2 regions of the Kocuria sp. UCD-OTCP genome follow, and region 2 is predicted to be linked to the other one. Evidence: predicted binding sites of a transcription regulator. Region 2 holds the regulator's gene; the other holds the start of a gene.
The links. The regulator HspR, encoded in region 2, represses chaperone genes until heat shock. The targets are predictions, from matches to a motif close to AAGTTGAGTCNNNNNGACTCAACTT.
Positions count from the first base shown of each region.

Region 1: H488_RS21570 (Hsp20/alpha crystallin family protein) is a predicted target of HspR. The motif match lies at 5,362-5,386, and genes of this name have one in related genera.

Region 1 covers NZ_AOSQ01000003.1:37,944-53,794, forward strand. The annotation lists gene purN (phosphoribosylglycinamide formyltransferase) at 1-561, shown strand, start outside; gene purH (bifunctional phosphoribosylaminoimidazolecarboxamide formyltransferase/IMP cyclohydrolase) at 641-2,251, shown strand; gene H488_RS21565 (NADP-dependent isocitrate dehydrogenase) at 2,382-4,604, opposite strand; gene H488_RS21570 (Hsp20/alpha crystallin family protein) at 4,816-5,340, opposite strand; gene H488_RS21575 (Gfo/Idh/MocA family protein) at 5,458-6,552, opposite strand; gene H488_RS21580 (TetR/AcrR family transcriptional regulator) at 6,637-7,218, shown strand; gene H488_RS21585 (gamma carbonic anhydrase family protein) at 7,237-7,773, opposite strand; gene H488_RS21590 (beta-phosphoglucomutase family hydrolase) at 7,809-11,132, opposite strand; gene H488_RS21595 (sensor histidine kinase) at 11,329-12,954, opposite strand; gene H488_RS21600 (response regulator transcription factor) at 12,980-13,726, opposite strand; gene H488_RS21605 (heparan-alpha-glucosaminide N-acetyltransferase domain-containing protein) at 13,965-15,191, shown strand; gene glyA (serine hydroxymethyltransferase) at 15,226-15,851, shown strand, end outside.
Region 2 covers NZ_AOSQ01000011.1:67,258-83,108, reverse strand. The annotation lists gene H488_RS23725 (ECF transporter S component) at 1-183, shown strand, start outside; gene H488_RS23720 (ABC transporter ATP-binding protein) at 180-2,027, shown strand; gene H488_RS23715 (energy-coupling factor transporter transmembrane component T family protein) at 2,024-2,821, shown strand; gene H488_RS23710 (aminotransferase class IV) at 2,830-3,711, opposite strand; gene H488_RS23705 (uridine kinase family protein) at 3,741-4,334, opposite strand; gene H488_RS23700 (low molecular weight protein-tyrosine-phosphatase) at 4,331-4,858, opposite strand; gene H488_RS23695 (BCCT family transporter) at 4,943-6,916, opposite strand; gene dnaK (molecular chaperone DnaK) at 7,242-9,098, shown strand; gene H488_RS23685 (nucleotide exchange factor GrpE) at 9,095-9,757, shown strand; gene H488_RS23680 (DnaJ C-terminal domain-containing protein) at 9,922-10,947, shown strand; gene H488_RS23675 (heat shock protein transcriptional repressor HspR) at 10,949-11,389, shown strand; gene H488_RS23670 (GNAT family N-acetyltransferase) at 11,416-11,910, opposite strand; gene trmB (tRNA (guanosine(46)-N7)-methyltransferase TrmB) at 11,940-12,731, opposite strand; gene H488_RS23660 (TIGR00730 family Rossman fold protein) at 12,736-13,350, opposite strand; gene H488_RS23655 (multidrug effflux MFS transporter) at 13,503-14,768, shown strand; gene H488_RS23650 (alanine/glycine:cation symporter family protein) at 14,924-15,851, shown strand, end outside.

The DNA of each region.
Region 1 (15,851 bases), on a different contig from region 2:
TCCGGCTCCGGCACCAATCTGCAGGCGGTCCTCGACGCCGTCCGGGAGGGCCGGATCGACGTCGAGATCGCCGCCGTGGGCGCGGACAAGCCCTGCACCGGCCTGGAGCGGGCCCGGGAGGCCGGCGTCGAGACGTTCCTCGTCCGGCCCGGCGACCACCCCGACCGGACGCGGTGGAACCGTGCCCTGCAGGAGGCGGTGGCCGCCCGGGAGCCCGACCGGATCGTCTTCGCGGGGTTCATGCGGATCGTGGACGCCGAGTTCGTCGAGGCGTTCGCGGGACGCATCGTCAACACCCACCCCTCGCTGCTGCCGTCCTTCCCGGGGGCGCACGCGGTGCGGGACGCCCTCGCGCACGGGGTGAAGGTCACCGGCGTCACCGTCCACGAGGTCGTGGCCGACGTCGACGCCGGTCCGATCCTGGCGCAGGCGGCGGTGCCCGTGGAGGAGGGGGACACCGAGGCGCAGCTGCACGAGCGGATCAAGGCCGCCGAGCGCGAGCTGCTCGTGCGCACGCTCGGCGCGGCGGCCCGGCAGGGAGCCCTGCACGACGCCCGGTGAGCAGGCCCGGCGAGGGTCCGTAAAATGGTTCCCGGCGGATCCCGCCGGCAACCCCAGACCTCGAACGCTTGGAGAACCTGTGAGCCCCACCCAGCTTGACCGCGTGCCCCTCAAGAGGGCGCTGGTGTCCGTCTACGACAAGACCGGGCTGGAGGGTCTCGCCACGGGGCTGCACCGGGCCGGCGTCGCGATCGTGTCCACCGGTTCGACCGCACGGCGCATCGCCGACCTGGGCGTGCCGGTGACGGAGGTCGCGGAGGTCACCGGGTTCCAGGAGTGCCTGGAGGGGCGGGTCAAGACCCTGCACCCGCGGGTGCACGCGGGCATCCTCGCGGACCGCCGGAAGCAGGACCACATGGACCAGCTCGCCGAGCTGGAGATCGAGCCGTTCGACCTCGTGGTCGTGAACCTCTACCCGTTCGTGGACACCGTGCGCTCCGGCGCGGGCCAGGACGAGGTCGTCGAGCAGATCGACATCGGCGGCCCCTCCATGGTCCGGGCCGCTGCGAAGAACCACGCGGCCGTGTCCGTGGTCGTGGACCCGTCCTCCTACGACGCGGTCGTGGAGGCGGCGGCCTCGGGCGGCTTCGACCTGCGGGCACGCCGCCGGCTGGCCGCCGCGGCGTTCGCGCACACCGCCGCCTACGACACCGCGGTGGCCACCTGGACGGCCCAGCAGTTCGAGCAGGACGAGGACGCCAACTTCTGGCCGCCCTACGCCGGCCTGGCCCTGCAGCGCTCGGCCTCCCTGCGCTACGGCGAGAACCCCCACCAGAAGGGGGCGCTCTACGTGGACGAGGCCGCGTCCCCCGGCATCGCCCAGGCCGACCAGCTGCACGGCAAGGAGATGTCCTACAACAACTACGTGGACGCCGACGCCGCGCTGCGCGCCGCCTACGACTTCGACGAGCCGGCCGTGGCCGTGGTCAAGCACAACAACCCCTGCGGGCTGGCCGTGGCCACCCCCGGCGCTGAGGACCCGATCGCCGACGCCCACCGCAAGGCCCACGCGTGCGACCCGCTCTCCGCCTACGGCGGGGTCATCGCCGCGAACCGGACCGTGACCCGGGCGATGGCCGAGACCGTGCAGGACATCTTCACCGAGGTCGTCGTGGCCCCCGGCTTCGAGCCGGCGGCCCTGGAGATCCTGCAGGCCAAGAAGAACATCCGTCTGCTCGAGCTGCCCGAGGGCTTCGAGCGGGACGTCCTCGAGTACCGGCAGATCTCCGGCGGCGCGCTGCTGCAGGTCTCGGACCGGCTCGACGCGGCGGGCGACGACCCCGCCGGCTGGACGCTGGCCGCGGGGGAGCCGGCGGACGAGCGGACGCTCGCCGACCTCGCCTTCGCGTGGACGTCGCTGCGGGCGGTGAAGTCCAACGCGATCCTGCTCGCCGACCGCGGCGCGTCCGTGGGCATCGGCATGGGCCAGGTCAACCGGGTGGACTCCTGCAAGCTCTCCGTGGAGCGGGCCAACGCCCTGGGCGAGGACGGCGCCGAGCGCGCGCGCGGCGCCGTGGCGGCCTCGGACGCGTTCTTCCCGTTCGCGGACGGCCTCCAGGTGCTTCTCGACGCCGGCGTGCGCGCCGTGGTCCAGCCCGGCGGCTCGATCCGGGACGAGGAGGTCGTGGCCGCGGCCGAGGCCGCCGGCGTGACGATGTACTTCACCGGGGCCCGGCACTTCTTCCACTGAGCCGTCTCCGGGGCGGCATGCCCCGCGCACGGCAGCGGCCGCACTCCCCACGGGGAGTGCGGCCGCTGCCGTGCGTGCTGCCCGTGCCGGAGCGCGCGGTCGGCCCGCGCGCTCCGCTCAGGCGCTCAGCTCACGCGCTGAGCGAGGAGAGGACCCGGTTGAAGGTCTCCGAGGGGCGCATCACCGAGAACGTCTTGGCGTCGTCCGGACGGTAGTAGCCGCCGATGTCGGCGGGACGGCCCTGCACGGAGAGCAGCTCCTCGTTGATCGCGTCCTCGTTGGCCGCCAGCTGCTCCGCCACGGAGGCGAAGGCCTGCGCCAGCTCGGCGTCCTCGTCCTGGCGGGCCAGCTCCTGGGCCCAGTACAGGGCCAGGTAGAAGTGGCTGCCGCGGTTGTCGATCTCGCCGGCCTTCCGGCTCGGGGACTTGTTCTCCTCGAGGAACGTGCCCGTGGCCCGGTCGAGGGTCTCACCGAGGATCCGGGCGCGCTCGTTGTCGGCCGTGGTCGCCAGGTGGTCGAGGCTCGCGGCGAGGGCGAGGAACTCCCCGAGGCTGTCCCAGCGCAGGTGGTTCTCCTCCACCAGCTGCTGGACGTGCTTCGGCGCGGACCCGCCGGCGCCGGTCTCGAAGAGCCCGCCGCCGTTGATGAGCGGGACCACCGAGAGCATCTTCGCGGAGGTGCCCAGCTCGAGGATCGGGAACAGGTCCGTCAGGTAGTCGCGCAGCACGTTGCCGGTGACCGAGATGGTGTCCTCGCCGCGGCGGATCCGCTCGATCGAGAACGCGGTGGCCTCCTCGGGGGACATGATCTCGATCTGCAGGCCCTCGGTGTCGTGCTCGGTCAGGTACTGCTCGACCTTCGCGATGAGGTTGGTGTCGTGGGCGCGGGTGCGGTCCAGCCAGAACACGGCCGGCGTCGCGGAGGCCCGCGCGCGGGTCACGGCGAGCTTGACCCAGTCGCGGATCGCGACGTCCTTCGTCTGGCACGCCCGCCAGATGTCCCCGGGGGAGACCTCGTGCTCGATGAGCACGGCGCCGGAGGAGTCGACGACCTGGACGGTGCCCTGCACGGGGATCTCGAAGGTCTTGTCGTGGGAGCCGTACTCCTCCGCCTTCATCGCCATGAGGCCGACGTTGGGCACGGAGCCCATGGTGGTCGGGTCGAACGCGCCGTGGGCGCGGCAGTCGTCGATGACCACCTGGTAGACCCCGGCGTAGGAGCTGTCCGGCAGCACCGCGAGGGTGTCCGCCTCCTCGCCCTCGGGACCCCACATGTGCCCGGAGGTGCGGATCATGGCGGGCATCGACGCGTCGACGATGACGTCGGAGGGCACGTGCAGGTTCGTGATGCCCTTGTCGGAGTTCACCATGGCGAGCTTCGGGCCCTCGGCGAGGCCCTTGTCGATCGCGGCCCGCACGTCGTCGCGCACGTCGGCGGGCAGGGCGTCGAGGCCGTTGAGGATCGCTGCGAGCCCGTTGGCGGGGGAGAGGCCCGCCTTCTCGAGGGCCGCGCCGTGGGCGGCGAAGAGCTCCGGGAAGAACGCCTCGATGACGTGGCCGAAGATGATCGGGTCGGAGACCTTCATCATGGTGGCCTTCAGGTGCACCGAGAGCAGGACGTCCTCCCGCTTGGCGCGCTCGACCTGCTCCGCGAGGAACGCGTCCAGGGCGGCGGCCCGCATCACGGTGCCGTCGACGACCTCGCCGGCCAGCACGGGGACGGACTCCTTGAGCACCGTGGTGCTGCCGTCCTCGGCCACCAGGCGGATCGTCAGGGTGTCGTCGCCGTCCATGACCACGGACTTCTCGTTGTCCCGGAAGTCGTCGGCGCCCATCGTGGCGACGTTCGTCCTCGACTCCGCCGTCCACTCGCCCATGCGGTGCGGGTTCTTGCGGACGTAGTTCTTGACCGAGGCGGGGGCGCGGCGGTCCGAGTTGCCCTCGCGCAGCACCGGGTTGACGGCGGAGCCCTTGATCTTGTCGTAGCGGGCCCGGGTCTCCTTCTCCTCCTCGGTGCGGGGCTCGTCCGGGTAGTCGGGGAGGGCGACGCCCTGCTCCTGCAGCTCCTTGACCGCGGCCTTCAGCTGCGGGACGGAGGCGGAGATGTTGGGCAGCTTGATGATGTTGGCCTCGGGCTTCTTGGCCAGCTCGCCCAGCTCGGCGAGGGCGTCGTCCACCCGCTGCTCCTCGGGGAGGCGGTCGCCGAACGCGGCGATGATGCGCCCGGCCAGGGAGATGTCGCGGGTCTCCACCTCGACGCCGGCGGTCGAGGCGTAGGCCTCGATGATCGGCTTGAAGGAGTAGGTGGCGAGCAGGGGCGCCTCGTCGGTGCGGGTGTAGATGATCTTGGCCATGTGCGGGCTGTCTCCCAGGATGTCGTCGGATCGGTGGTGGTGCTTCCTGGTGCCAAGATACCCGAGGCGGCGCCCCGCCCGCTGGCCGGGCCCGCCGTCCGGCCGGAGGCCGCGGGCGGCCCGGGCACGGCGGCGGGCCCGTTCCCCGCGGGGAACGGGCCCGTGGCCGTTGGGGGCCCGCCCGGGGGCGTGCCGGTGCAGGGGGCCGGGCTCAGCCCTCCGTGGACTGGGTGGACCCGGCGCCGTTGACGAGCTCGCCCTCGCCGATCACTCGGTCGCCGGACTCGTCCCGGCCCTCGCCCAGGGCCTGCTGCTCGCCCTGGCCGGAGACCACCTGGATCTTGCGCGGCTTGGCCTGCGCCGAGACGGGGATCGTGACCGTGAGCACGCCGTTGTCGTAGTTCGCCGCGATGTTCTGGATGTCGATGCCCTGGCCCAGGTTGAGCTGGCGGACGAACGAGGAGCTCTGCCGCTCCCGGGTGATCCACTGGACGTCCTGCACCTCGGGCAGCTCCCGCTCCGCGCGGATCGTCAGCAGCTGGCCGTCGACGTCGACGTCGACGCTCTCCGGGTCGATGCCGGGCAGGTCCGCCCGGAGGATGTACTGGTCGCCGTCCCGGTACAGGTCCATGGGCATCTCGCGCAGGCCCTGCCGGGCGAACAGCGAGGCGGCGAGCCGGTCGAAATCGTTGAACGGGGTGAACATCGTGGCCACGTCAATCATCTCCTCAACCATATGAGCAATGTCTTCGACATTTAGTTGAGTCCGATCAACTCAACTGTTGACCATGATAATCCCGCTCCCCGCGGTCTTCAACGGGTCCCGGCCCCCATCGCCCAGGGCGAACCGCCCTCAGCGGGCGTCGTGGGGATACCGCACGCCGATCTGCGCCCGCACCCGGTCGAAGAGCTCCACGAGCTCGAGGGAGTCGGCCCACGGCATCACGGGGGACTCGAGCAGGCCCTGCTGCACGCAGCGGGTGGCCTCGCGCATCTCGAACACGTATCCGGCGCCCGCCACGTCCACGCGCTCCACGAGGGGGGCTGCGCCCGTGCGGGCGCCCTCGGCGGTCTGCAGCACCAGGGTGGTCGGGCAGTTGATCCGTCCGTCCACCCGCAGCCAGCCGTCCGTGCCGCTGATCGTCACCTGGTGGGGGACCGTGGCGGACAGGGTGCCGCTCACGTGCGCCCGGCCGTGCCCGAAGTCCAGGGTCAGGGCGGTGTCCAGGTCCACGTCCGTGGCGCCGAGCTCAGCGCGGGCGCTCCAGCGCTCCGGGGCCCCCAGGACCGCGGAGGTCCACGTCAGGGGGTAGACCATCATGTCCAGCAGCACCCCGCCGCCGTCGGCCCGGCGGAACAGGCGGTGGGCCGGGTCCAGGGCCCGGTGCGTGCCGATGGACCCCTCGACCGAGCGGACCCGGCCGAGCCGGCCCTCCCGGACCCAGCGCATCGCGGTGCGGAAGCCGGGGGTCATGCGGGTCCAGACGGCCTCCATGAGGAAGACGCCGTGCTCGCGGGCCAGGCGGAACAGGTCGCGGACCTCCGCCGCGGTCATGGCGAGGGCCTTCTCGCACACCACGTGCTTGCCGGCCCGCAGCAGCGCCGAGACGTCCCGGTGGTGGTAGCCGTGCGGGGTGGCCACGTAGACGATCTCCACGTCCGGGTCGGCCGCGAGCCGGTCCAGTCCCGTGCTCGTGGCGGTGCCGCCGTAGGCCCGCTCCACCCCGTGCCGGCGGGCGAAGTCCTCGGCGCGGTCCTGGTCCCGCGAGCTCACGGCCACGAGCCGGGCGTCGGGCAGCGCCGCGATGTCCGGGACCACCTTCTCCGCGATGTCGGCGGTGCTGACCACGCCCCATCCGAGCGTGCGGCCGGTCGCGGTGCCGGGGTCGTCCAGGTGGGCGGCGTCGAGCGAGGCGTCGACGAACGGGCTGAGGGTCTGGGCAGGCATGGGCGCATTCTGCCACGCCGCCCGCCGCCGGGGTCCCGCCCGCCGGCTCCGATCGAACGACCGTTCGTGGCGTAGGCTGAGGGCGTGCCCCGGGTGAGCCAGCAGTACAAGGACGAGCGCCGCCGCGAGATCGTGGCCGCCGCCAGCGAGTGCTTCCTCGAGCACGGCTACGAGGGGGCGTCGATGCACCGCATCATCGCCGCCACGGGGCTGTCCGCGGGGGCGCTCTACAACCACTTCCCGAGCAAGCAGGAGCTCGTGGCCGCGGCCGCCCGCGCGGCCCTGGACCGTGTCCTCGCCGCCGCGGAGGACGAGCCCGGCACCGACCCCGCGGCGTGGGTCGTGGGACTGCTGGAGCGGCTGGCCGCGGATCCCGCCACCACCCGTCTGCTGCTCATCACGTGGGGCGGGGCGGTGAGCGACCCCGGTCTGGCCGCGCTGGCCGGGGAGCACCTCGGGCGCGTGCGGGACCGGGTGGAGGAGCGCTACGGGCGGTGGGCGGTCGAGGAGCTGGGCCTCGACGACGACGCGGCCCGCGAGTGGGCCGGCATGTTCGCCCAGGCCATCCTCTCGGTGCTGCAGGGCTGGGTGGTGCAGTCCTGCCTGCTGCCCGGCTTCGACCACGGCGCGTACCTGGACTACGCGCGCACCCTCGCGGCGCAGTGACGGGCCGCCGAGCCCGGCTCAGGCGGTGAGCCGGCGGTGCTCGGCGGAGAGCCGGACGTAGGTGCGCGCGTTGGCACGGACCTTCTCCTGCTCCTCGTCCGTGAGCTCGCGCCGGACCCTGCCCGGCACCCCCGCCACGAGGGACCGGGGCGGCACCACGGTGCCCTCGAGGACGACGGCGCCCGCGGCCACCAGCGAGCCCGTGCCGATCACGGCGCCGTTGAGGACGGTCGCGTTCATCCCGATCAGGACCTCGTCCTCCACGGTGCACCCGTGCACCACTGCGCCGTGGCCGACGCTCACGTCCGCGCCGATCGTGCAGGGGTGGCCGGGGTCGGAGTGGACCACCACGTTGTCCTGCAGGTTGGACCGCGCGCCCAGCCGGACGGGGGAGCGGTCGCCGCGCACCACGGCGCCGTAGAAGACCCCGGACTCCGGCCCCAGCTCGGCGTCGCCCACGACCGTGGCGGTCGGGGCCACGAAGGCGGAGGAGTCGATCCGGGGCTCGTGCCCCCCGTGCGGGAGGACCGTGCCGGGCGTCGTGGAGTGTGCCATGGGCCCAGCCTAGCGGCGGGCCCGCCGCCCGCGGCTCAGACGCCCTGCCGCGTGACGGCCGGCCGCGGGGCGCGCTGGTGCCCGTGCTGGATGGCCACGCGGATCTTCTGGCCGCCCTTGAGCACGTACTCCGCGCCGTGCACGTGGATCGTGACGTCGTCCGCGCGCCGGGAGGCCCCCTCGAGCTCCAGGACGTGGTGGTCGATGCAGACCCGGATCACCTGGCCGCGGTACAGCACCGTGAACGAGACGGTGTCCAGCTGGCTCGGCAGGGCCGGGTCGAACTCGAGCCAGCCGCCGCGCACGCGCAGCCCCGCGTAGGCGCGGGTCACGACGTCGACGGAGCCGGCCATGGCGCCCAGGTGGATGCCCTCGCCCGTGGTCCCGCCCTGGGTGTCGTCGAGGTCCACCAGGAGGGAGTCCTGGAACGCGGACCACGAACGGTCCGGGTTCAGCCAGGCGAGCACCGAGGCGTTGACCACCCGGGACAGCGAGGAGCCGTGCGAGGACCGCGCGATGTAGAAGTCGACGGTGCGCTCGATGGCGGCGTGGTCCACCTCGTAGCCCATCCGGCCGAGCTCCTCGACCAGGCCGTCGGGGCCGAAGAGGTAGACCAGCATGATCGTGTCGGCCTGCTTGGCCAGCTTGTAGTTGTTGGTCATGTCGCCCTCGTTCTCCAGCAGGAGGTCGAGGCGGCCGATGTTGCGGTACTTGGCCCGGTAGTACTCCCAGTCCAGCTCGTCGAGGTCGTCGTAGCCGTGGAACTGGCTGATGGTGCCGTCCGTGTTGAACGGCACGAACATCCGCTCGGCCATCCGCTGCCAGGTCCCGACCTCCTCGGCCGAGAGGTCGAAGCGGGCGGAGAGCTCCTCGCGCTGGTGCTCCACCATGTCGTGGAAGATGTGGGCGCTGTGCCGGAACAGCCAGGCCGCCAGCACGTTCGTGTAGGCGTTGTCCTTCAGCCCGCCGCCGTGCTGGCCGTGCGGGCCGTCGTGGTACTCGTCCGGGCCCATGACGCCGGCGATGTGGTAGCGGCCGTCCGCGGGGTCGTAGTCGGTGAGGGACGCGAACAGCCGGGTGATCCCGATGATCAGCTCCGAGCCCTGCCCCGCCAGCCAGTCGAGGTCACCGGTGGTCTCGTAGTAGATCCAGGCGTTGTAGGCGATCGCGAGGCCCACGTGGAACTGTCGCCACGAGTTGTCCGGCAGCCACCGGTTGGAGTGGTGGTTGAACAGCTCCGGCGGGGTCTCCTCCCGGCCGTCCGAGCCGGACTGCCACGGGAACGCCGCGCCCTCGAGCCCGAACTCGGTGGCCCGGTGCTTGGCCATGGGCAGCCGGCGCCACCGGTAGGAGAGCAGGGCGCGCGTCACCTGCGGCTGGTGCAGGTTGACGACCGGGAGGATGTAGAGCTCGTCCCAGAAGATGTGCCCCCGATAGCCCTCGCCGTGCAGGCCGCGGGCCGGGACCCCGGCGTCGCGCAGGGACATGTGCGGCGCCAGCGTCTGGGCCACGTGGAACAGGTGCACCCGCAGCGCCAGCTGGGTGATGGCCAGCTCCCCGGTGCGCTCCTCCGGGTCCGGGCACACGTCCACGTCGAAGCGGTCCCACAGCAGGGACCACTCGATCTCGTGCGAGGGCAGCAGGCCCCGGACGCCGCTGGGGTTGCGGTCGAGCTCCGCGAGGGCGCCCTCGCGGGGCGAGCCGATCGCGGCGTCGCGGCTCGTGACCACGGCCGTGGTCGAGTCGATGATCACCGGGCGGCCGTCGGCGATGTTGACCTGGTGGCGGCGGAACTCGGTGCCGCCGGGCCGGATCTCGCGGCGCTCCCGGACGTTCTGGCCGCCCTCGATGGTGGTGCGCTGGGCCGTGGTGATCTCGATCTTGGACTGGGTGGTGCGCACGTGCGAGAGCAGGGTCTCGTGGTCGTCGGGCAGCGAGGTCGACTCGAGGTCCACCAGGTGGTGGTCGTTGAGGTCCTGGTACTCCGCGACCCCGTTGTTGCGCACGCTGGGGTCGATGCCCGTGCGCAGGTGCAGCCGCCCCGAGAAACCCCGGGCCGTCACCGTGGTCTCCTGCGCCCCCAGGTGGCGGAAGCGCAGCGACACGAGGCGGCGCTGGACGATCTCCAGCCGGGCGTGGGCCCCGTCCTCGCCCCGGTCGCCGTTGAGGTCGGTGAGGATCAGGGACCGGATGAGCAGCCCGCGGCGCAGGTCGAGCTCGACCCGCTCCTCGGACGGGCGCAGCCCGCCCTCCGACCACCAGTCGCCGCCGGAGACCCGCAGGTCCAGGTGGGTCCAGTTGGGGGCGTTGACCATGGACTCGTGCTCGACGTCGCGGCCGCTCAGGTGGCTCACCACCCGGTTGAAGATGCCGGCCAGGTAGTTGCCGGGGTAGTGCACCCCGTTGTCGGGGAACTCGCAGGCCGACCCGCGCACGCCCATGTAGCCGTTCGCCAGCGTCAGCAGGGTCTCCCGCCGGGCCTCGGTGGCCGGGTCGAAGCCCTCGAAGACCAGCTTCCAGGGGTCGTCGCGGCGGGCGCCGAGGTCGAGCTCGCCGACGTCGTTGAGCACGACCGTGGCCCCGGCCCGGTACAGGTCCTTGCGCTCGCCGTGGCGGCGGATCCCCACCACCATGCCGAAGCCGCCGGCGGCGGCGGCCTGCACCCCGGACACGGCGTCCTCCACCACCGCGGAGCGGGCCGGGTTCACCCCGAGCATCTTCGCGCAGGTCAGGAACGTGTCCGGCGCCGGCTTGCCGGGCAGCCCGTGCTCGGCCGCGAAGTGGCCGTCCACGATGATGTCGAAGGAGTCCTGCAGCCCGGCCGCCGCCAGCACGGGGACGCTGTTGCGGCTCGCGGTGACGAGACCCACCGGCACCCCGGCGGCGCGCAGCCGCTCGATGAGCGCCACGGTCTTCTCGAACACCCGGACGCCCTGGACCTGCAGGGCGTCCTGGAAGTAGGTGTTCTTCAGCACGGCCTGGCCCTGCACCGTCCACGCCCCCGGCGTCTCGTCGCCCTCCGGCAGGCAGGCACCCCGGGCGGCGAGCAGGGAGCGGATCCCGTCCTCGCGCCGCCGCCCGTCCACGTAGTGACGGTAGTCGGCGTCGGCGTCGAAGGGTCGGCGGTCCACCGTGGTGCCGGCCTCGGCCGGCTCGAGCCGGTCGTCGGCCAGGATCGCGTCGAAGAGGGTCTTCCAGGCCGTCGCGTGCACGGCGGCGGTGTCCGTGACCACCCCGTCCATGTCGAAGATCACGGCCTCGTGGGGGATGCGCAGCTGGTCGACCGCCTGCGGCAGCGCGTCCGCGCCCTGGATGCGCGGCAGGGAGGCGGTGAACGGGGCGGTGGGCAGTGCGTTCACGAGAGTTCCTCCGGAAGGTGGGTGCGGCGTCCGCGACCCCTCGGAACCGCACGGAGAAACCCCCAGCACGCGGCACGCGACGGACCCCGGACGCGGCGTTGCGGTTTGGCACTGGAGCGGGGACGGCCGTCCGTGCCGACGGTTCCTGACCAGCTCATTAAACGGCCCGGGGGCCGCGGGGGCAAGCCGCGTCCGCTCAGCGGTCGGCCAGGGGGAGGCGGACGGTGAACCGGGTGCGGCCCGGGACGCTGCTGACGTCGATCCGCCCGTGGTGGGCGCGCACGATGGCGTCGACGATCGAGAGGCCCAGGCCGGCGCCGCGGGAGCTCGCGGCGCGGGCGTGGTCCTCCCGGGCGAAGCGGGAGAAGATGTGCTCGAGGAAGTCGGCGCCGATGCCGGGGCCGTCGTCGCCCACGGCGAGCACGGCCTCGCCGCCGGGCCCCGGTCCGGCGCCCGCCTCCGTCCCGAGCGAGGCCGTGACCGTCGTCCCCGCGGGCGTGTGCTGGTGGGCGTTGGCGAGCAGGTTGATGAGCACCTGGCGCAGCTGGGCCGGGTCCCCCCGCACGAGCACGGGCTCGTCGGGCAGCTCGAGGCGCCAGACGTGGCCGGGCGCCGCGACCCGGAGGTCGCTGACGGTCTCGACCACCAGCTCGAGGAGGTCGACGTCCTCGGTGACCACGGCCCGGCCCTCGTCCAGGCGCGCGAGCAGCAGCAGGTCCTCGACGAGCGCGGTCATCCGGGCCGCCTCGGACTCCACCCGGGACAGGGAGCTGCGGCCCTGCGCGCTCATCGGCTCCGTGAGCCGGATCAGCTCCGCGTAGCCGCGGATGCTGGCCAGGGGAGTGCGCAGCTCGTGGCTGGCGTCGGCCACGAACCGGCGCACGCGCGTCTCGCTGCGCTGACGGGTAGCAAGCGCGTGGGCGACGTTGTCCAGCATCCGCCCGAAGGCGTGGCCGAGCCGGCCCACCTCCGTGTCCGGGTGCGCGGCCGGCGCCACGGCCCCCACCGGCAGGACCACCTCCCCGTGGTCGAGGTCGAGCTCCGAGACGCGGGTCGCCACGTCGGAGAGCCGCTCCACGGGGCGCAGGGTGCGCCGGACGACGACGAGCCCGACCAGCCCCGTGGCGGCGATGGCGCCGGTCGAGATCGCCGCGGTGCTCACCCCGAAGCTGCGCAGGGTGTCCTCCTTGTCGGCCAGCGGCAGACCGGTCAGCACGAGGCCCCAGTCCCACGGGTCGTCGACCACCAGCACGCGGTAGCCGCCCACGGCCAGCTCCACGTCCACAGGGCCCCACTGCCGGCCCCCCTCCTCGTCCGACTCGGCGCCGAGCGCCGTCACGAGCTCCCCGATCCGCCGCCGGTCCTCGTCGGTCAGCTCCTGCCGCGTCCCGTCGGGGGCGAAGAGCCCGGCGCGGACCACCTCGCCGTCGACGACCCGGGCGTTGAGGGTGCCGGCGCCCTGCGCGGGGACGTCCATCATGGCCTCGAGCTCCTCCGAGGGCCCGGCGGCGGCACGGACCCCGTACTCGATCGTGCGGAACGAGGCGTCCCGGACCCGGCCGTCCAGCTGCTCGCCCAGGGACACGTTGAGGACCGCGAGACCCAGGGCGCCCACCGCGGCGCACGCGACGGTCAGCAGCGCCAGGACCGTCAGCAGCAGCTTGGTGCGCAGCTGCAGCGCCCGTCCCGCTCCCCGCGGCCGGGCCCGCGCCCCGGTCGCCTCCGGGTCCGTGGGACCGGTGCCCGTCGGGCCGGTGCCCGTCGGGCCGGTGCCGGTCGGATCGGTGCTGGTCGGATCGGTGCTCGTGGGACCGGTGCTCATGGGGCGGCACGTCCTCGGCGGGTGCTCACTCGGCCGGTTTGAGCACGTAGCCGGCGCCGCGCACGGTGTGGATCATGGGCGGGCGCCCGGCGTCGATCTTCTTGCGCAGGTAGGAGATGTAGAGCTCCACCACGTTGGTCTGGCCGCCGAAGTCGTAGCCCCAGACCTGCTCGAGGAGCTGCGGCTTGCTCAGCACCCGGCGCGCGTTCTCCATGAGGCAGCGGAGCAGGTCGAACTGGGTGGCCGTCAGCGCGATCTCGTCGCCCCCGCGGCTGACCTCCCGGGTGTCCGCGTTGAGCACGAGGTCGCCCACGACCAGCTCCGCGGCGTCCGGGTGGGCGATGCCCGCGCGCTGCACCAGGCGGTGCAGCCGCAGCAGCAGCTCCTCCATGTCGAACGGCTTCGTCACGTAGTCGTCCCCGCCCGCCGCCAGGCCGGTGATGCGGTCCTCGGTGCTGTCCTTCGCGGTGAGGAACAGGGCCGGGACGGTGGGGGAGAAGGAGCGGATCCGCTCGAGCACCTCCACCCCCGAGCAGCCCGGGAGCATGACGTCCAGCACCAGGACGTCGGGCCGGAAGCCGCGGGCCTCGGCCACCGCGGCGTCCCCGTCGTGGGCGGAGCGCACCTGCCAGCCCAGCATCGACAGCCCCATGGACACCATCTGGGCCAGCAGCGGCTCGTCGTCGACGACGAGCGCGCGCACCGGTGCCCCGTCGGGGTGCCGCAGGCGCGGGAGGTCCACGGCGGTGGGCCGCTGCACGGGCTCGGTCACGACGGAATCCCTCCTGGTCCCCGCCGGCGGCACCGGCGTCCTCGGACCGTCCTCAGCGTAGCGCCGCACCGGCCCCCGATCACCTGCGGATCGTTTGCGGACGCACTTCACAGCCCCGGCACAGGAACCCGATAAGAGCGCCACATCCCCGTCTGCTGGAGTGGATCCACGACCGGGCCCGGAGGCCCGGACCCCCGGGCAGGTGCCCGCGGGGCACCACGAGAGGGGAACCACCGCCATGCTGCACACCCGCCACCCCGCCGGACAGGCCCGGGCCGCGGCGCCGTCCGCGGGCCCGCCCGCCCGCCGGCGCCTGGTCGGGATCGACGCGGCCCGCGGCCTCGCCCTGCTCGGCATGGTCTCCGTGCACATCCTGCCGTCCTGGGACCCGGAGACCTTCGAGGCCACCGCCCAGTGGACGCTGTTCTCGGGCCGGGCCGCCGCCCTCTTCGCCCTCCTCGCCGGCGTGGGCCTGGCCCTCGGCTCGGGCGGGACCCGGGTGCACGAGGGCCGGCGGGCGACCGCCGACCGGGCCGGCCTGCTCGTGCGCGCGGTGCTCATCACCGCGCTGGGGCTGCTGATCAACCAGCTCTCGCCCGGCGACCCGCCCGCCTACAACATCCTGGTCTACTACGGCGTGTTCTTCCTGCTCGCCCTGCCCTTCCTGCACCTGTCCGTGCGCGCCCTGCTCGCCTGGGCGGCGGGGCTCGCCGTGCTCGGTCCCGTGCTGGTGCACTCGCTCGGCCCCGTGCTGCCCGGGTTCACCGTCTACAACCCCGGCCTCGCCGAGCTCGTCACCGAGCCGGGCACCACCCTCGCCCAGCTGCTCGTGACCGGTTCATACCCCGGGGTGACGTACCTCGTCTACCTCCTCGCAGGCCTGGCCCTGGGCCGGCTGGACCTCTCGGCCGTGCGCACGCAGGCCGGCCTCGCGATCGGCGGGGCCGCGCTCGCGGTGTTCTCCGCCGTCACCTCCTGGTTGCTGCTGCACCCCCTCGGCGGCATCGAGCGGCTGCTCGCCGCGAGCCCCTCCCTGGACCGGGGGGACGTCCAGGACGTCCTCGTGTACGGGCCGGACCCCGTCCTGCCCTCCGCCACCTGGTGGTGGCTGGCCGTGACCGGGCCGCACACCAACACCCCGCTCGCCCTGCTGAGCGGGGTGGGCACCGGCGCCCTCGTGCTCGGCCTGTGCCTCCTCGTGGCCCGCCGGGCCGGGCACGTGCTGCTGCCGCTGGTCGCGGCCGGCTCGATGACGCTCACCCTGTACTCGGCGCACCTGCTCGGGCTCTTCCTGGAGCTGCACTACGAGCAGCCGGTGCTGTGGTTCCTCGTGCACGTCCTGGTGGGCACCGTGTTCGCCGTCCTGTGGCACCGCGCCCGGGGCCAGGGACCCCTCGAGCGGGTCGTCGGCCGGGCCGCCCACGCCGGACGGGACCGGGTGCTCCGCCATCGCCTAAACTCGTAGACGGTCCACCCAGGTCCCCGACTTCAGGAGCGGCATGTCCACGAGCACGTCCCCGTCCGTCACCAACCAGCCCCTCGCCGAGGTCGATCCGGAGATCGCGGCGGCGATCGCCGACGAGCTCGGCCGCCAGCGCGGCACCCTCGAGATGATCGCCTCCGAGAACTTCGCGCCCCGGGCGGTCCTCGAGGCCCAGGGCTCGGTGCTGACGAACAAGTACGCCGAGGGCTATCCCGGGCGCCGCTACTACGGCGGCTGCGAGTTCGTCGACGTCGTCGAGAACCTGGCCCGGGACCGGGCCACGGCCCTGTTCGGCGCCGAGCACGCCAACGTGCAGCCGCACTCGGGCGCCCAGGCCAACACGGCCGTCATGCAGGCGCTCATGACCCCCGGCGACAAGCTGATGGGCCTCTCCCTGGCCCACGGCGGCCACCTCACCCACGGGATGAAGCTCAACGTCTCCGGCAAGCTCTACGAGATCGCGGCCTACGAGGTCGACCCCGACACCTACACGATCGACATGGACAGGGTCCGGGAGCAGGCCCTCGCCGAGCGCCCGCAGGTCATCGTGGCCGGCTGGTCCGCGTACTCGCGGGAGCTGGACTTCGAGGCGTTCCGCGCGGTCGCCGACGAAGTCGGGGCGAAGCTGTGGGTGGACATGGC
Region 2 (15,851 bases):
GGCGTCCACGAGAACATCGTCTACAACTACGAGTGGGCGCTGAGCCACCAGGTGGTCTACGTGGTCCTGACGGCCGTCTCCGGGGCGGTGCTCGCGGGCCTGCTGATGCAGGCCGTGGTGCGGGCCCTCGCGGCCACCGGCGTGCTGCAGGGCCTCGCGTCGGGGCGGGCCGTGCGGCGATGACGGCTCCCACGACCCCGGACCCCGTGGTGCCCGCCGGCCGCGGGGCCCGGGTCGAGGCCCGCGGCTTCGGCTGGCACCACCCCGGGCGGGACGCGGCGGCGCTGCGCGGCCTGGACCTCGTGGTCGAGCCGGGGGAGCGCGTGCTCCTGCTGGGACCCAGCGGGGCGGGCAAGTCCACCCTCCTGCACGCCCTGGCGGGAGTCCTCCACGACGACGACGGGCAGTCCGCCTCCGGCGAGCTGCTGCTCGACGGCATGCCGCCGGAGCAGGCGCGCGGCCGGGCCGGGCTCGTGCAGCAGGACCCCGAGTCCCAGGTGGTGCTGTCCCGGATCGGGGACGACACCGCCTTCGGCCTCGAGAACCTCGCGGTGCCCCGGGAGCAGATCTGGCCGCGGGTGCGCGCGGGGCTCGACGACGTGGGGCTGGACCTCCCCCTCGACCACTCCACCGCGGCCCTGTCCGGCGGGCAGAAGCAGCGCCTGGCGCTCGCGGGCGCCGTGGCCATGAGCCCGGGGGTGCTGCTGCTCGACGAGCCGACCGCCAACCTGGACCCCGCCGGCGTGCGGCAGGTCCGCGACGCCGTGGTGTCCTGCCTCGACCGCAGCGGCGCCACGCTCGTGGTCGTGGAGCACCGTGTCGCCGTGTGGGCCGAGGTCGTGGACCGCGTCGTCGTGCTCGGCCGGGACGGGAGCATCACCCACGACGGCGCGCCGGGCCGGGTGCTCGGCGCCGCGGCCGACGAGCTCAGCGGCGCGGGGGTGTGGGTGCCCGGCCGGGTGCCGGCCACGCGTGCGCCCGCTCGCCCCGCCGCGGATCCCCGTGCAGGCTCCTCCGGTGCACATCCCGCCGGGGGTCCCGCCGGAACCCGGGCCGCCGGCTCCGGGGCGGACGGCGCACCGCTGCTGAGCGCCACCGGTCTGGGCGTCTCGCGCAGCCAGCCGTCGGCGCGGCAGCTGCGCGCCCGGCGGCGGGCGCGGCGTCGCGGCCGCCCGGTGGACGACGCCGCCGCGGGCCGGGACCTCCCCACGGCGGTGGCCGGCGTGGAGCTGACCCTGCGCCGCGGCCGCGCGCTCGCGCTGACCGGGCCCAACGGCGCCGGCAAGTCCACGCTCGCGCTGACGCTGGCGGGTCTGCTCGCCCCCGTGCGCGGCACCGTGCGGGCCCACCCGGTCCTCGACCGCGGCGCGGGCCCCGACCCGCTCGAGTGGAGCGGCCGGGAGCTCGTGGCCCGCGTGGGGACGGTCTTCCAGGAGCCCGAGCACCAGTTCCTGCGGGCCACCGTGCGGGCCGAGCTCGAGCTCGGCCCCCGGCTGGCCGGCACGCCGGTGGCCGAGCGGGAGCGCCGCACGGACGAACTGCTCCGCCGGCTGCGGCTCTCGCACCTGGCCGACGCCAACCCGTTCACCCTCTCCGGGGGCGAGAAGCGGCGGCTGTCCGTGGCCACGGTGCTCGCCACGGACCCGGACGTGCTGGTGCTCGACGAGCCGACGTTCGGTCAGGACGCCCTGACGTGGGCGGAGCTCGTGGACCTGCTCGTGGAGCTCGTCGACGCCGGCACGTCGGTCCTCGCCGTGACCCACGACGAGGACTTCGTGCGGGCGCTCGGCGCCGAGGTGCTGGCGCTGGGCACCCCGAGCGAGCGGGGCCGCGCCGCTCGCACGGCACCGGCGGCGGGAGGGGCGCCGGCCGTTCCTGTCGTGCGGTCCGCGTCCGCGGCGGGGAAGACCGCGGCTGCTCCTGCCGTGCGGTCCGGGGCCGCGGCAGGGAGTGCCCCGGCCGCTCCGGCGGCGCCGGGGGCCGGCGCGGTGCGGGTCGTCCCCGTCCGGCGGGAGCCCGTCCGGTGAGCGCCGCCGCGATCGCGCCGTCGGCCCGGACCTCGCTGCTGGGGCGCACGAACGCGGTGGTCAAGCTGGCCGGGGCGCTGCTGCTGACCGTGGTGCTGCTGCTCAGCGCGGACCCCGTGACGTCGGGGACCGTGCTGCTGGGCGAGGTGCTGCTGCTGGCGCTGGCCGGTCAGCGCCCGCTCGCGCTGCTGCGCCGGGCGTGGCCGGTGGTCGTGGCGGCACTCGTGAGCGGGTGGGGCACGGCCCTGCTCGCCGAGGACTCCGGGCCGGTGCTGCTCGACCTGGGGGTCACCGGGATCTCGTCCGGCTCGGTGGCCGCAGGGGCGGCGATCGCCCTGCGCGGGCTGGCGCTGGCGCTGCCCGGGCTGATGCTGGTACTCACCACGGATCCCACGGACCTCGCCGACGGCCTCGCCCAGACGCTGCGCCTGCCGGCCCGCTTCGTGCTCGCGTCCCTGGCCGCGCTGCGGCTGGTGGGGGTGATGGTCTCCGAGTGGGCCACCCTGGCGATGGCGCGGCGGGCGCGCGGGGCGGGGTCCGGGCACGGTCCGGTGGGCGCGCTGCGGGAGTTCGGCGGCCAGGCCTTCACGCTGCTGGTGCAGTCCCTGCGACGGGCCACCCGGCTGTCGGTCACCATGGAGGCCCGCGGCTTCGGTGCGGGTCCGCGCACGTGGGCCCGCGTCCCGGGGTACTCCTGGCGGGACGCGGCGGTCCTCACGGGCTGCGCTGCGGCCGCCGCGGCGGGCCCGGCGGTGTCCGTCCTGCTCGGGACGCACCGGTTCATCTGGGCCTGAGCGAAGGATCAGGCCTGCTGGACCCAGCTCGTGACGAGCTTCGTCAGGTCCGGGTCCACCGGCAGCGGCTGGTGGTCGAGCCGGCGCACCGGCACCGCGAGCCGGACGCTGGAGACCAGCCACACGGCGTCGGCCTCCATGAGGTCCGCCGGGTACAGGGGCCCGTAGCCGAGCTCCCAGCCGTCCCGGCGGGCGGCGGCGAAGATCTTGGCCTGCGTGGTGCCCGGCAGGATCCCGTGCGAGGGCTCCGGCGTCAGCAGGGTGCGGCGGCCGACGCGCACCCGGGCGCAGACCACGGAGGACGTCGCGCCCTCCAGGACCCTGCGCCCCTCCGTGGTGAAGACCGCCTCGTCCGCGCCGAGGGAGCGGGCGTGGCGCAGGGCGGCCATGTTGATCGCGTAGGAGAGCGTCTTGGCCCCCGGGAGCAGCCACGGGTACCCGGCGTCCTGGGCGGGGTCGTGGCCGCGCGGCAGCAGCACCGCGGTCACGCCGTCCCGGCGCTGCCGGAACGTCGTCTCCGGCACGGGGCTCACCACGATCCAGGACCACGGGCCGTCCGCCGGGGTGCCGCGGCTGATCACCACCTTGACGGCGTGCTCGGCCCCCAGACCGCCGTCCCCGCCGGGGGCGGCGTGAGCGAGCGCCAGCTCCACCGCCCCGCGCACGTCCCGCGCCGACGGCACGGGCAGCTGCGCCAGCCGCGCGGAGGCCGACAGCCGCTGGTGGTGGGCCTCGAACTTCTGCACGAGCCCGTCGACGGCGCGCATGGTCTCGAAGACGCCGTCCCCCCGGGTGAGCCCCTGGTCGTCGATCCGCACGAGCGGAACGGACGGATCGGCGAGGACGCCCTCCGGGTGGGCGGCGTCGAGGACGACGACGGTGCTGGTCACGGATCCTCCTGTCGGTGCGGCCGCGGGGCTCAGCAGACCGGGCCGGGGTGCAGGATGTCCACCTGTTCCCAGACGTGGTCCTCCGCCAGGTAGGCGTCCTCCTGGGCGGCCCAGCGGTCCCAGTGCTCGGCGTAGTAGGAGCCGTCACGGCTCAGCGCGCGGTCGTAGCGCAGGGCGGTGGGCAGCTCGACCCACACGGAGACGTCCAGCAGCTCCCGGGCCTCGGCGCTGCACGCGCCGACGCCCTCCAGGATCACGACCTCCGCCACACGGGTCAGCCGCGGGGTCCCCGGGGAGCCGGTGACCCAGTCCCAGGCGCTCCACTCGGCGTCCCGGCCCTGGTCGAGGGGCGTGAGGACCTCGTCCACGTAGGTGCGGCGGCCGGGGCCGAGCCCGTCCCAGCCCGGGTAGAGGTCCTCGAGGTGGAAGAGCGTCACGTCCCGCACCGGGCGCAGCACCGCGGCGAGCTGCTCGGCGAGGCTGGTCTTGCCGGCCCCCGAACGCCCGTCGATGCCGATGAGGTAGGGGCGGCGGGTGGGGGAGGGGAGCAGCCGCGCCAGGTTGGTGCCGGCGGGGTGGGCCGCCGCGAGCGCCGGATCCAGCTCGAGCTCGATGTCGATCACGCGCGCCCAGCGTCCTGAGCGGATCCCCGGTCGGCGCCGAGCTCCCGGGCGACGGCGCGGACCACGCCCGGCACGGCGGCGTCGATCATGCCCCAGGTGGACTCGAAGTCCTCGGGCCCCCCGTACCAGGGGTCGTAGATCCCCAGGTCGCCGTGCTCGAGATCTTCGACGGCGGGGTCGAACTCCCGCAGCAGCCGCACCTTGGCGGCGGCGGAGCGGTCCGGTGCGAGCGCCCGCAGGCGCTGCCAGTGCACCACGTCCAGCGCGAGTACGAGGTCCCGGTCGCCGAAGCGGACGGGGTCGAAGACCTGCGCCGCGTGCGCGGAGGCGTCGAGCCCCTCGCGGCGCAGGAGGTCGCCGGCGCGGGGGTCCACGGGGTTGCCGAGCTCCTCGTCGCTGACGCCGGCCGAGTCGATCCGCACGCGCCCGGCCAGTCCTGCGGCCTCGAAGGCGCGGCGCAGGGCGAACTCCGCCATGGGCGAGCGGCAGATGTTGCCGGTGCACACGGCCACGATCGAATACATAGCGCGCAGTCTAAGCCGTCCGGTCCCGGCACGAGAAGTGCGGCCGCCGCCCCGAGGGGCGACGGCCGCACGGCGCGGGTCCGGTCAGGGCCGGCGGACGGTCGGGTCGAGCGGTCGCTGCTCGTCCGGGTCCAGTCGTTCCTGACCGGCGTCCGGGCGCTCCGGCTCCTGGTCGGCCTGCTGGCCGGAGCTCGAACCGGTCTCCGCGGCGAGGTCGATCTCCTCGCCGTTCTCGTCGACCCGTCGGTACCAGTCCGTGACGGCCGGGTCGTGCGAGTCGAACGTCTCGCCGGCGGCACGGGCCCCGGGGGCGTGCTCCACCTGCAGGGCGAAGTCGTCGCCGTGCTCCTCGATGCCGTGGATCACGGCCTTGCGCACCGCCGTGAGGGCGAACGCGTGGCGGATCGTGGCGGGGTCGCTGCGCAGGTCCTTGTAGAAGGCGACCATGAGGAAGGCGACGATCACCGCGAACGGCAGGGCCGAGACGGTCACGAGGTTCTGCATCCCGGTCAGGGCGTCGTCGCCGCCCACGAGCATCATGACCGTTGCGATGCCGCCGAGGCACAAGCCCCAGAACACGACGATCGGCCGGTTCGGCTCCGGCTGGCCCCGCTGGGACAGCGTGCCCATGACGATGGACGCGGAGTCCGCGCTGGTCACGAAGAAGATGCCGATGACGACCATGGCGAGCACCGACGTGATCGCGCCGAAGGGTAGGGCGTCGAGCATGCCGAACAGCGCGGCCTCCTGGCCGCCCGCGGCGGCCAGGTCGGTCCCGGTGCGCTGCAGGTACATGGACGTGCCGCCGATGACCACGAACCAGAGCACGCACATGGAGGAGGGGACCACGAGCACCACGGTCACGAACTGGCGCAGCGTGCGGCCGCGGGAGATCTTGGCGATGAACATCCCGACGAACGGGGACCAGGACAGCCACCAGGCCCAGTAGAAGACGGTCCAGCCGCCGGCGAAGGTGGTGGCGTCCTCGCCCCAGCCGCCGGTCTGCCCGGTCATCCAGAGGTACTCCTGCAGGTAGGTGCTGAACACGGCGGGGACCAGGTCCAGGATCAGGACAGTGGGCCCGGCCACGAACACGAACAGGGCGAGCAGGAACGCCAGCAGCAGGTTCGTGTTGGAGAGGTAGCGGATGCCGCGGGCCACGCCGGAGACCGCGGAGACCACGAAGGCGGCGGTGAGGACGGCGATGATCGCGATGAGCCCGCCGTTGCCGAGCGGTCCCCAGCCGGCGACGATCTCGAGGCCCCGGGAGATCTGCAGCGCGCCGATCCCGAGCGAGGCGGCGGTGCCGAAGAGGGTCGCGAAGATGGCGAACACGTCGATGAGCCGGCCCAGGCCGCCCTCGGCGCGCCGCTGGCCGATCAGCGGCACGAAGATCCGGCTGATGAGCGGGGAGCGTCCGCGCCGGTAGGCGCCGTACGCGACGGCCGCGCCGACCACGGCGTACATGGCCCAGGGGTTGAGACCCCAGTGGAAGGCGGTCTGGACGAGGGCGTAGACGGTCATCTCCTCGGAGCCGGGTTCCGCCCCGAAGCCGGGGACGCCCGCGCCGAAGTGGCTCAGCGGCTCGGAGGCGCCGTAGAACATCAGGCCGATGCCCATGCCGGCGGCGAAGAGCATGGCGAGCCACGAGAAGAAGGAGTACTCGGGCTTCTCGTCGTCCATGCCCAGGGGGATCCGCCCGGTCCGGGTGAAGCCGACCACGAGCATGAACAGCACGGCGGCCGTGGACAGGGCGGTGAAGAACCACCCGGTGTTGCCGGTCACCCAGCCCAGGGCCGCGGTGGAGGCGGCCGTCAGGGACTCGGTGGAGAGCACGCCCCAGGCGATGAACCCCACGATCAGCGCGGCGGTGACGGTGAAGACCACCTTGTCCGTGCCGTAGTTCAGCTTCTGGTCCTCGACGGCGATGCCGGGGACGAGGGCGGGGTGGATGCCGTGCGGGTAGTTGATCTCGCGCAGCACCTCCCGCGGCTTCGGCCGGCGGGAGCCGTCGGCCTCACTGGACGGATGCGGCGAATGGGGTGGCGTAGTGCTCACGGTGGCTCCTGAGGTGTCGGGGTGCGTGCGGTGTCGTGTCGGTGCGTGCGGTGACGTGCGGGGCGGACCCGGGGGTGTGGCGGTGGCCCGCGGGAACGGGCACAAACACTCCACGGTATCCGACGTCCCGACCCAGCGGGAGGGAGTGCGCGGCGTCTCACATCCCCGGCACCCCGGGTTGAGTCGATGTGGCTCAACTTAAGTTGACATCAGCGGCTCACGTGGCAGACTTGAGCCAGGAAAACTCAAGAACTGAGACCTCCGGGACCCCAACGGGGCCGGTACGGCCCGCCCGGTTCAGCTCGACCCGAAGGAGAACACGTCCATGTCTCGTGCAGTAGGAATCGACCTCGGCACCACCAACTCCGTGGTGTCCGTGCTGGAGGGCGGCGAGCCCACCGTCATCGCCAACGCCGAGGGCAACCGGACCACGCCGTCCGTCGTCGCCTTCTCCAAGGACGGCGAGACCCTGGTGGGCGACATCGCCAAGCGCCAGGCCGTCACCAACGTGGACCGCACGATCGCCTCGGTGAAGCGCCACATGGGCACCGGGTGGTCCACCGACATCGACGGCAAGAAGTACACGCCGCAGGAGATCTCGGCGCGCATCCTGATGAAGCTCAAGACCGACGCCGAGTCCTACCTCGGCGACAAGGTCACCGACGCCGTGATCACCGTCCCGGCGTACTTCAACGACGCCGAGCGCCAGGCCACCAAGGAGGCCGGTGAGATCGCCGGCATGAACGTGCTGCGCATCGTCAACGAGCCCACCGCCGCGGCGCTCGCCTACGGCCTGGAGAAGGGCAAGGAGGACGAGCTCATCCTGGTCTTCGACCTCGGCGGCGGCACCTTCGACGTCTCCCTGCTGGAGGTCGGCAAGGACGAGGACGACTTCTCCACCATCCAGGTCCGCTCGACCGCCGGCGACAACCGCCTCGGCGGCGACGACTGGGACCAGCGCGTGGTCGACTGGCTGCTGGCGCAGGTGAAGTCGAAGACCGGCGCGGACCTGTCCAAGGACAAGATCGCCCTGCAGCGCCTGAAGGAGACCGCGGAGCAGGCCAAGAAGGAGCTGTCCTCCGCGACCAGCACCAGCATCTCCCTGCAGTACCTGTCCGTGACCCCCGAGGGCCCGGTGCACCTGGACGAGCGCCTCACCCGCGCCAAGTTCGAGGAGCTCACCCGGGACCTGCTCGAGCGCACCGAGAAGCCGTTCAAGGACGTCATCGCCGAGGCCGGCATCTCCGTGTCCGACATCGACCACGTGGTGCTGGTGGGCGGCTCGACCCGCATGCCCGCCGTCGCGGAGACCGTCCAGCGCCTGGCCGGCAAGGAGCCCAACAAGGGCGTGAACCCGGACGAGGTCGTCGCCGTCGGCGCCGCGATCCAGGCGGGCGTGCTCAAGGGCGACCGCAAGGACGTGCTGCTGATCGACGTGACCCCGCTGTCGCTGGGCATCGAGACCAAGGGCGGCGTGATGACCAAGCTCATCGAGCGCAACACGGCGATCCCCACCAAGCGGTCCGAGACCTTCACCACCGCCGAGGACAACCAGCCGTCCGTGTCCATCCAGGTCTTCCAGGGCGAGCGCCAGTTCACCCGGGACAACAAGAACCTGGGCACCTTCGAGCTGACCGGCATCGCCCCCGCCCCGCGCGGGATGCCGCAGATCGAGGTCACCTTCGACATCGACGCCAACGGCATCGTGCACGTCTCCGCGAAGGACAAGGGCACCGGCACCGAGCAGTCGATGACCATCACGGGCGGGTCCTCCCTCTCCAAGGAGGACATCGACCGGATGGTCAAGGACGCCGAGGCCAACGCCGAGGCGGACCGGGTGCGCCGCGAGGCGGCCGACCTGCGCAACAACGCGGAGCAGCAGGCGTACTCCGTCGACAAGCTCCTGAAGGACAACGACGAGAAGCTGCCCGCGGACGTCAAGTCCGAGGTGCAGGCGGACGTCGACGCCCTGAAGAAGGCGCTCGAGGGCGAGGACGAGGACGCCGTGAAGTCGGCCTACGACAAGCTGCAGCAGTCCCAGACCAAGCTCGGCGAGGCCCTCTACGCGCAGTCGCAGACCGAGGGCGCCGAGGGCGCCCCGGGTGCGGGCGCCACCGGTGCCACCGGTGACGAGGACATCGTCGACGCCGAGGTCGTCGACGACGAGGACGAGAAGAAGTGAGCATGCCCGACCCCACGCCAGGACCCGACGAGAACGCGGACGACCACGGCGCCGGGAGCGTTCCCGGCGACCACGCCGCGCACCCCGGCGAGCAGTCCGCGCAGGACTCCGGCGCCGGCGCCCGCGAGGAGGCCGGGCCGGAGGGCCTGACGGTGGACGACATCCTCTCGACGCCACAGTCGACGGAGGCGGAGTCCGGGGACGCCGCACCGGCGCCGGCCGCCGCGGAGGACTCCCCGGCGGCGGCCCTCGCCGAGGAGCGGCTCGAGGAGCTGCGCCGGCTGCAGGCCGAGTTCGTGAACTTCAAGCACCGCACGGCGCGCGAGAAGGAGCAGCTGCGGACCTTCGTGACGGGCGACCTCCTGCAGACGCTGCTGCCGGTGTTCGACGACATCGACGCGGCCCGGCAGGCGGGCGACCTCACCGACGGCCCGTTCGCGGCGATCGCGAACAAGCTCGAGGAGACCCTCGTGCGGCACGGGTTGGTGCGCCTCGGGGAGGTCGGGGAGAAGTTCGACCCCAACGTCCACGAGGCGGTGCTGCAGCAGCCCACGAGCGAGGTCGAGCCGGACCAGGTCTCGATGGTGCTGCGCTCCGGCTTCCGGATCGGCGAGCGCGTGGTGCGGCCGGCCCAGGTCGCCGTCGCGGTCGCCGAGTGAGGCCGGACCCGGCCTGATCCCGGCGACGTCAGGGGAGGCCCGTCCCTCGGGCCTCCCCTGACCCGTCCACCCGTCCCCGGCGCCGCGGCGCCGGGGACGACCCCCGGACCACCACCGGGTCCTGCTCCGCAGGACCCCGACCGGCCCCACAGAAAGGAGGCGTCATGGCCAGCCAGGACTGGATCGACAAGGACTTCTACAGCATTCTCGGCGTCTCCAAGGACGCGTCCGCCGCCGACGTCAAGAAGGCCTACCGCAAGCTCGCCCGCCAGTACCACCCGGACCAGAACCCGGGGGACACGGAGGCCGAGCAGCGGTTCAAGGACATCACCGAGGCGAACTCCGTGCTCTCCGACCCCGAGGAGCGCAAGCAGTACGACGCGATCCGCGCGATGGGCTCCGGGGCGCGCTTCACCGCCGGCGGCCCCGGCGGCGCCGGGGGCTCGGCCAACTTCGAGGACCTCTTCGGCGACATCTTCGGCGGAGGCGGCGGAGGACGCCGCCGCCGCACGACCTACTCCACCGGCGGCGCGGGCGGCCCCGGCGGCCCGGGCGGGTTCGAGGACCTGTTCGCCCAGTTCGGCGGTCAGACCGGGTACGGGGCGCCGGGCGGCTACGGCGGATATCAGGCCCCGCCGACGCGCGGGGAGGACATCCGGACGGAGACGACCATCCCGTTCCGCTCCTCGGTGCACGGCACCACGGTCAAGCTGCGCCGGGGCAATGGCCAGGAGACCACGGTGCGGATCCCGCGCGGCGTGCGCGACGGGCAGAAGCTCAAGCTCGCCGGCAAGGGCCACTCGGGTGCAGGCGGCGCCGGCGACCTCTACGTCACCGTCCACGTGACCCCGCACCCCTTCTTCCGGCGCGTCGAGGGCACGGACGACGTCGAGGTCACCGTGCCGATCACGTTCCCCGAGGCGGCCCTGGGCGCCACCATCGAGGTGCCCGTGCTGGACGGCGGCACCGTGCGCGTGAAGGTCCCGGCGGGCACATCCTCGGGCCGGCGCTTCCGCGTCAAGGGGCGCGGGTTCGGCACGGCCAAGGGCACGGGCAACCTGATCGTGACGGTCGAGGTGCACGTGCCGGCCGAGCTGGACGAGCAGGCGCAGGCCGCCGCCCGGGCGTTCGCCGAGGCGACCGCGGACGAGGACCCCCGGGCCCGCCTGGCCGAGAAGGCACGGGTGTGAGATGGCACTGGACGCCGACCAGCCGCTGTTCGTGATCTCCGTGGCCGCGGAGATCGCGGAGATGCACCCGCAGACGCTGCGCCAGTACGACCGGCTCGGCCTCGTCAGGCCGTCCCGGGCCCCCGGCCGCGCCCGCCGCTACTCGCAGCGCGACATCGAGAAGCTGCAGCAGATCCAGGTGCTGTCCCAGCAGGGCGTGTCCCTCGAGGGCATCCGGCGCATCCTCCAGCTGGAGAACCAGGTCGCGGCCCTGCGGTCGCGGGTGGCGGAGCTGTCCCGGGAGCTCGAGGACGCCCGGGACCGGGCCGAGGAGTCCTCGCGGATCTTCGCCGCCGGCGTCGGCGGGGACGTGGTGCGCATGGCCCGCGGCGCCCGCCCCCGGGCCCGCAAGATCTCGCAGGCCGTGGTGCTGTACCGGCCCCCGCGCCAGCAGGAGCGCTGAGCCGCACCGGCGCCCGGGCCGGGCGGTCAGCGCAGGTGCTTCTCGAAGCCCACGTCGTACACGCCGCCCGGATAGACCCGGGCGGTCCCGGGCAGCAGGACGTACCCGCTGCTGCGGTACAGGGCGGCCGCCTCCGGCTGGCGGCTGCCCGTGGTGAGGTGGATGCGCCGGTAGCCCGCCGCGGCGGCGAGCCGCTCGAGCTCGGCCAGGACCCGCCGCGAGATCCCCCGCCGGCGGTGCGCCGGGGCGGTCCACACCCGTTTGAGCTCCGCCGTGGCGTCGTCGTGCCGGCGGAACGCGCCGCCGCCCACCGTCGTGCCGCCCTCGAGGAGGAGCAGGAGCGCTCCGGCGGGGGCGGTGAAGTCGTCGACGGGGTGCTCGGCCATCTCCTCCGCCCCGATCTCGGGACCGTAGCGCTCCACGTACTCGTGGTGCAGGCCCTCGAGCAGCGGCTGCGTGCGGGGATCGCCCGGGGGCACGACGACGAAGCCGTTCCGCTCCGGGCCGGGCAGTGCGGGCACGCCGTTTCGCTCCGCGCCGGGGACGGCGCTCACGCCGTCCGGCGGTAGACGAGGTCGCGGGGGACGCGGCCCGCCTCCTGCGCCTTGCGCTCGAAGCTCGTGAGGACCCGTCCCTCCCAGCGCGGGGCCCATCCGGTGTCCGGGTGCTCGTCGTCGGCGAGCGGGCCCGGGTGGACGTTCTCGAACTGCGGGGACGCGTCGAGGACCTCGCGCATCACCAGGGCGTACTCCTGCCAGTCCGTGGCGAGCCGCCACAGCCCGCCCGGGACGAGCACCCGGGCGGCGAGCTCGGCGAACGCGGGGGAGACCAGGCGCCGCTTGTGGTGGCGGGTCTTGTGCCAGGGGTCCGGGAAGAACACCCACAGCTCGTCGACCGAGGCCGGGGCGAGCATGTGCTCCAGGACCTCGGGCGCGTTGGCCTGCGCCACGCGGACGTTGTCCACCCCGGCCTGGGCCGCCTTGAGCAGCAGATCCGCGATCCCGGGCTTGTACACCTCGACGGCGAGGTAGTTCCGCGCCGGGTCCTGGGCGGCGGCGTGCACGACCGCCTCGCCGAGCCCGGAGCCGACCTCCACGACCAGCGGCGCCTCGCGCCCGAAGGCCGCGGCCGCGTCGAACTCGTGGTCGGGGTGGACGGAGGTGTCCGTGCGCACGCGCGGGACGTCGAGCACCCGGGTGGGCGCCCAGTCGTCCCAGGCCTTCTGGCGGCGGGCGGTGAGGCGGTCGCCGCGGCGCACGAAGGAGTACGGCCGGCGGTGGTACGCCTCGGGGACGGGGCCCTGTGCGGGGCCCTCGGCGGGGGAAGGGGTGTGCTCGCTCATCGCCCTACATCCTAGGGGCTGGGCGGACGGCGGGCGCGTCGGCGCCGGGAACGGGCGGCTCGGACCAGCGCCGGCGGGGCGCCTCCCACGCCGCGAACCGGGCGAGCAGCTCGTCGGCGTCCTGGGCGACCACGGCGGCGTCCCGGTACTCGGGGCGCACGAGACCGGCCGCGGACATCGAGGCCACTGCGTCCAACAGGGGCCTCCAGTAGCCGGCCACGTCGAGGAAGCCGACCGGCTTGGCGTGCACCCCCACCTGCAGCCAGGTCCACGCCTCGAAGATCTCCTCGAGGGTGCCCAGGCCGCCCGGCAGGGCCACGAACCCGTCGGCGAGGGCGGCCATCTCCGCCTTGCGCTCGTGCATCGTCCGGACGATGCGCAGCTCGGTCAGCCCCGTGTGGGCCGTCTCGTCGTCGACGAGCGACTGCGGCATGACCCCGACCACCTCGCCCCCGGCGGCCAGGGCGGCGTCGGCGACGACGCCCATCAGCCCCACATGGCCGCCGCCGTAGACGACGCCCACGCCGCGGTGGGCGAGGGTGGTGGCGAAGGCCCGGGCGGCCTCGGGGAACAGGGGGTCGGAGCCGAGGGATGCCCCGGTGTACACGGCGAGTCTCATGAGGACATTGTCGCTGTCGCAGTCGCAGTCCCTCGTCCCCGCCCCTCGTCCTCGTCCCGCATGTCTGTCCCTCGTCCTTCGCCACGTCGCGGCGTCGATAGCATGAGGCGCGCCCCGCGCCCGCCCTGCCGACCCGTGCCGAAGGACCTCCCGTGAGCTCATCGCCGCCCGACGACCCCGTGCGCTCCCGCCTGCGCCTCTCCGGCGGCAAGGACCGGGTGGTGCTGGTGGCGGCGCTGGGGATCCTCAGCGCGGTGAGCCCGATGGCCACGGACATGTACCTGGCCTCGATGCCTGCCATGGCCGGGCACTTCGGGGCGTCGGCCTCCGCGGTGCAGCTGACGCTGACCACGTACATGGTCGGCATGGCCGTGGGGCAGTTCCTGCTCGGGCCCGTGTCCGACGTGCTGGGCCGGCACCGGCTCATGGTGGCCGGCAACGCGCTGTTCCTGCTCAGCTCCGTCGCCGTGGTCCTGGCCCCGACCATCGGGACGGTGCTGATCCTGCGCGCGGTGCAGGGACTCGCCGGGGCGGCCGGCGTCGTGATCGCCCGCGCGGTGGTCTCGGACATCGCCTCCGGCCGCGGGGCCGCGAAGCTGTTCTCGGTCCTCGCGACCATCACCTCCCTCGCCCCGGTGGTGGCCCCGCTCCTGGGCGGGGTGATCGCCACGGTGGCCCCGTGGCAGACCGTGTTCTGGGTGCTCGCGGCGTTCGGGCTGCTGATGCTGGCGTGCTCCGTGCTCGTGGTCCCCGAGACCCTGCCCCCGCACCGGCGCCACCGCGGCGGGGTCGGCGCCGTCGTCACCGGGTCCTGGCGGGTGCTGCGCACCCCGTCCTTCATGGCCTACGCCCTCGCCTTCGGACTCGCGTTCGGCGCCCTGTTCTCCTACATCTCCGCCTCCTCCTTCGTGCTGCAGAACGTGCTCGGCTACTCGGCGCTCGGCTACTCCGTGGTGTTCGCCGTCAACGCGGGCGGCTCCATCCTGGGCGCGGTCGTCAACACCCGCCTCGTCGACCGGGTCGAGCCCGGCACGATCCTCCGCACCGCGATCGTGGTCATGGCCGCCGTCAACGTGGTGGGCCTGGGCCTGGTGCTGGCCGGGATCACCGGGTGGACCACCCTGGCGCACCTCTTCGTGAGCCAGACCTGCATCGGCTTCGTCATGGGCAACGCCGTGGCCCTCGCCCAGGGCCGGGTCCCGGGCCGGGCCGGGGCCGGGTCGGCGGTGCTCGGACTGGTCCAGTTCCTCCTGGGCGGGCTCGTGAGCCCGCTGACCGGCCTGGCCGGTCAGCACACCGCCGTCCCGATGGCCGTGTCCATGGCGGTGTGCTCGCTGCTCGCCGCGGGAGCCGTGCTGCTCGCGCGCCGCCTCTCGCGGCGGGCGCCGGAGGGCCCCGCCGCCCCGTCCGGCCCGTAACCGGGCGGAAACGGGCAGGAGCCACACTGTGGCCGATCCATCGGTCCCTGACCGGGGGAGCAGCGGACCTGTGATTAGATGCCTTCTGCCGAGACCGAGGTCACAGTCCCGTTCCGGCCCGATTCCTGATCCACCCGACACCCACGGGAGAACACATGCTCCAAACCATCGAGACTGCCCTCGGCGAGCTGGGCGGCATCATCTGGGGGCCCTACGTCCTCATCCCCCTGCTGCTGCTCACCGGTCTGTACCTGACCGTCCGGCTGGGCGGGCTGCAGTTCCACAAGCTGGGCTCCGCGCTGCGACTGGCCCTGTTCGACCGCAAGGACGCGGACGCCCGCGGCGGCGACGTCTCCCAGTTCCAGGCGCTGACCACGGCGCTCGCGGCCACCGTGGGCACCGGCAACATCGTGGGCGTGGCCACCGCGATCTCGATCGGCGGGCCCGGCGCCCTGTTCTGGATGTGGGTCACCGGCCTGCTCGGCATGGCCTCCAAGTACTCCGAGGCGTTCCTGGCCGTGCGGTTCCGCACCACGGATGCCAAGGGTGAGATCTCCGGCGGCCCGCAGTACTACCTGGAGCGCGGCATCCGCAACGGGTTCGGCAAGTTCCTGGCGATCTTCTTCGCCGTCGCCGCCGCGCTGGCCGCGTTCGGCATCGGCAACATGACCCAGGGCAACTCCATCGCCTCCAACCTGGAGAGCTCGTTCAGCGTCCCCACCTGGATCACCGGTGTGGTGCTCGCCGTGCTGACGCTCGCCGTGCTCGTGGGCGGGATCAAGTCCATCGGGAAGGTCACGGCGGGCTTCGTCCCCGTCATGATCCTCTTCTACGTCCTGGGCGCCCTGTTCATCCTCGTCGTCAACGTCGCGGCCATCCCGCAGGCGGTCGTCCTGATCTTCACCGACGCCTTCTCCGGCACGGCGGCCGTCGGCGGGTTCGCCGGATCGGCGATCATGCTGGCCGTGCAGATGGGCGTGGCCCGCGGCATCTTCTCCAACGAGTCCGGCATGGGATCGGCCGCGATCGCAGCGGCCGCGGCCCAGACCACCCACCCGGTCCGCCAGGGGCTGGTCTCCATGA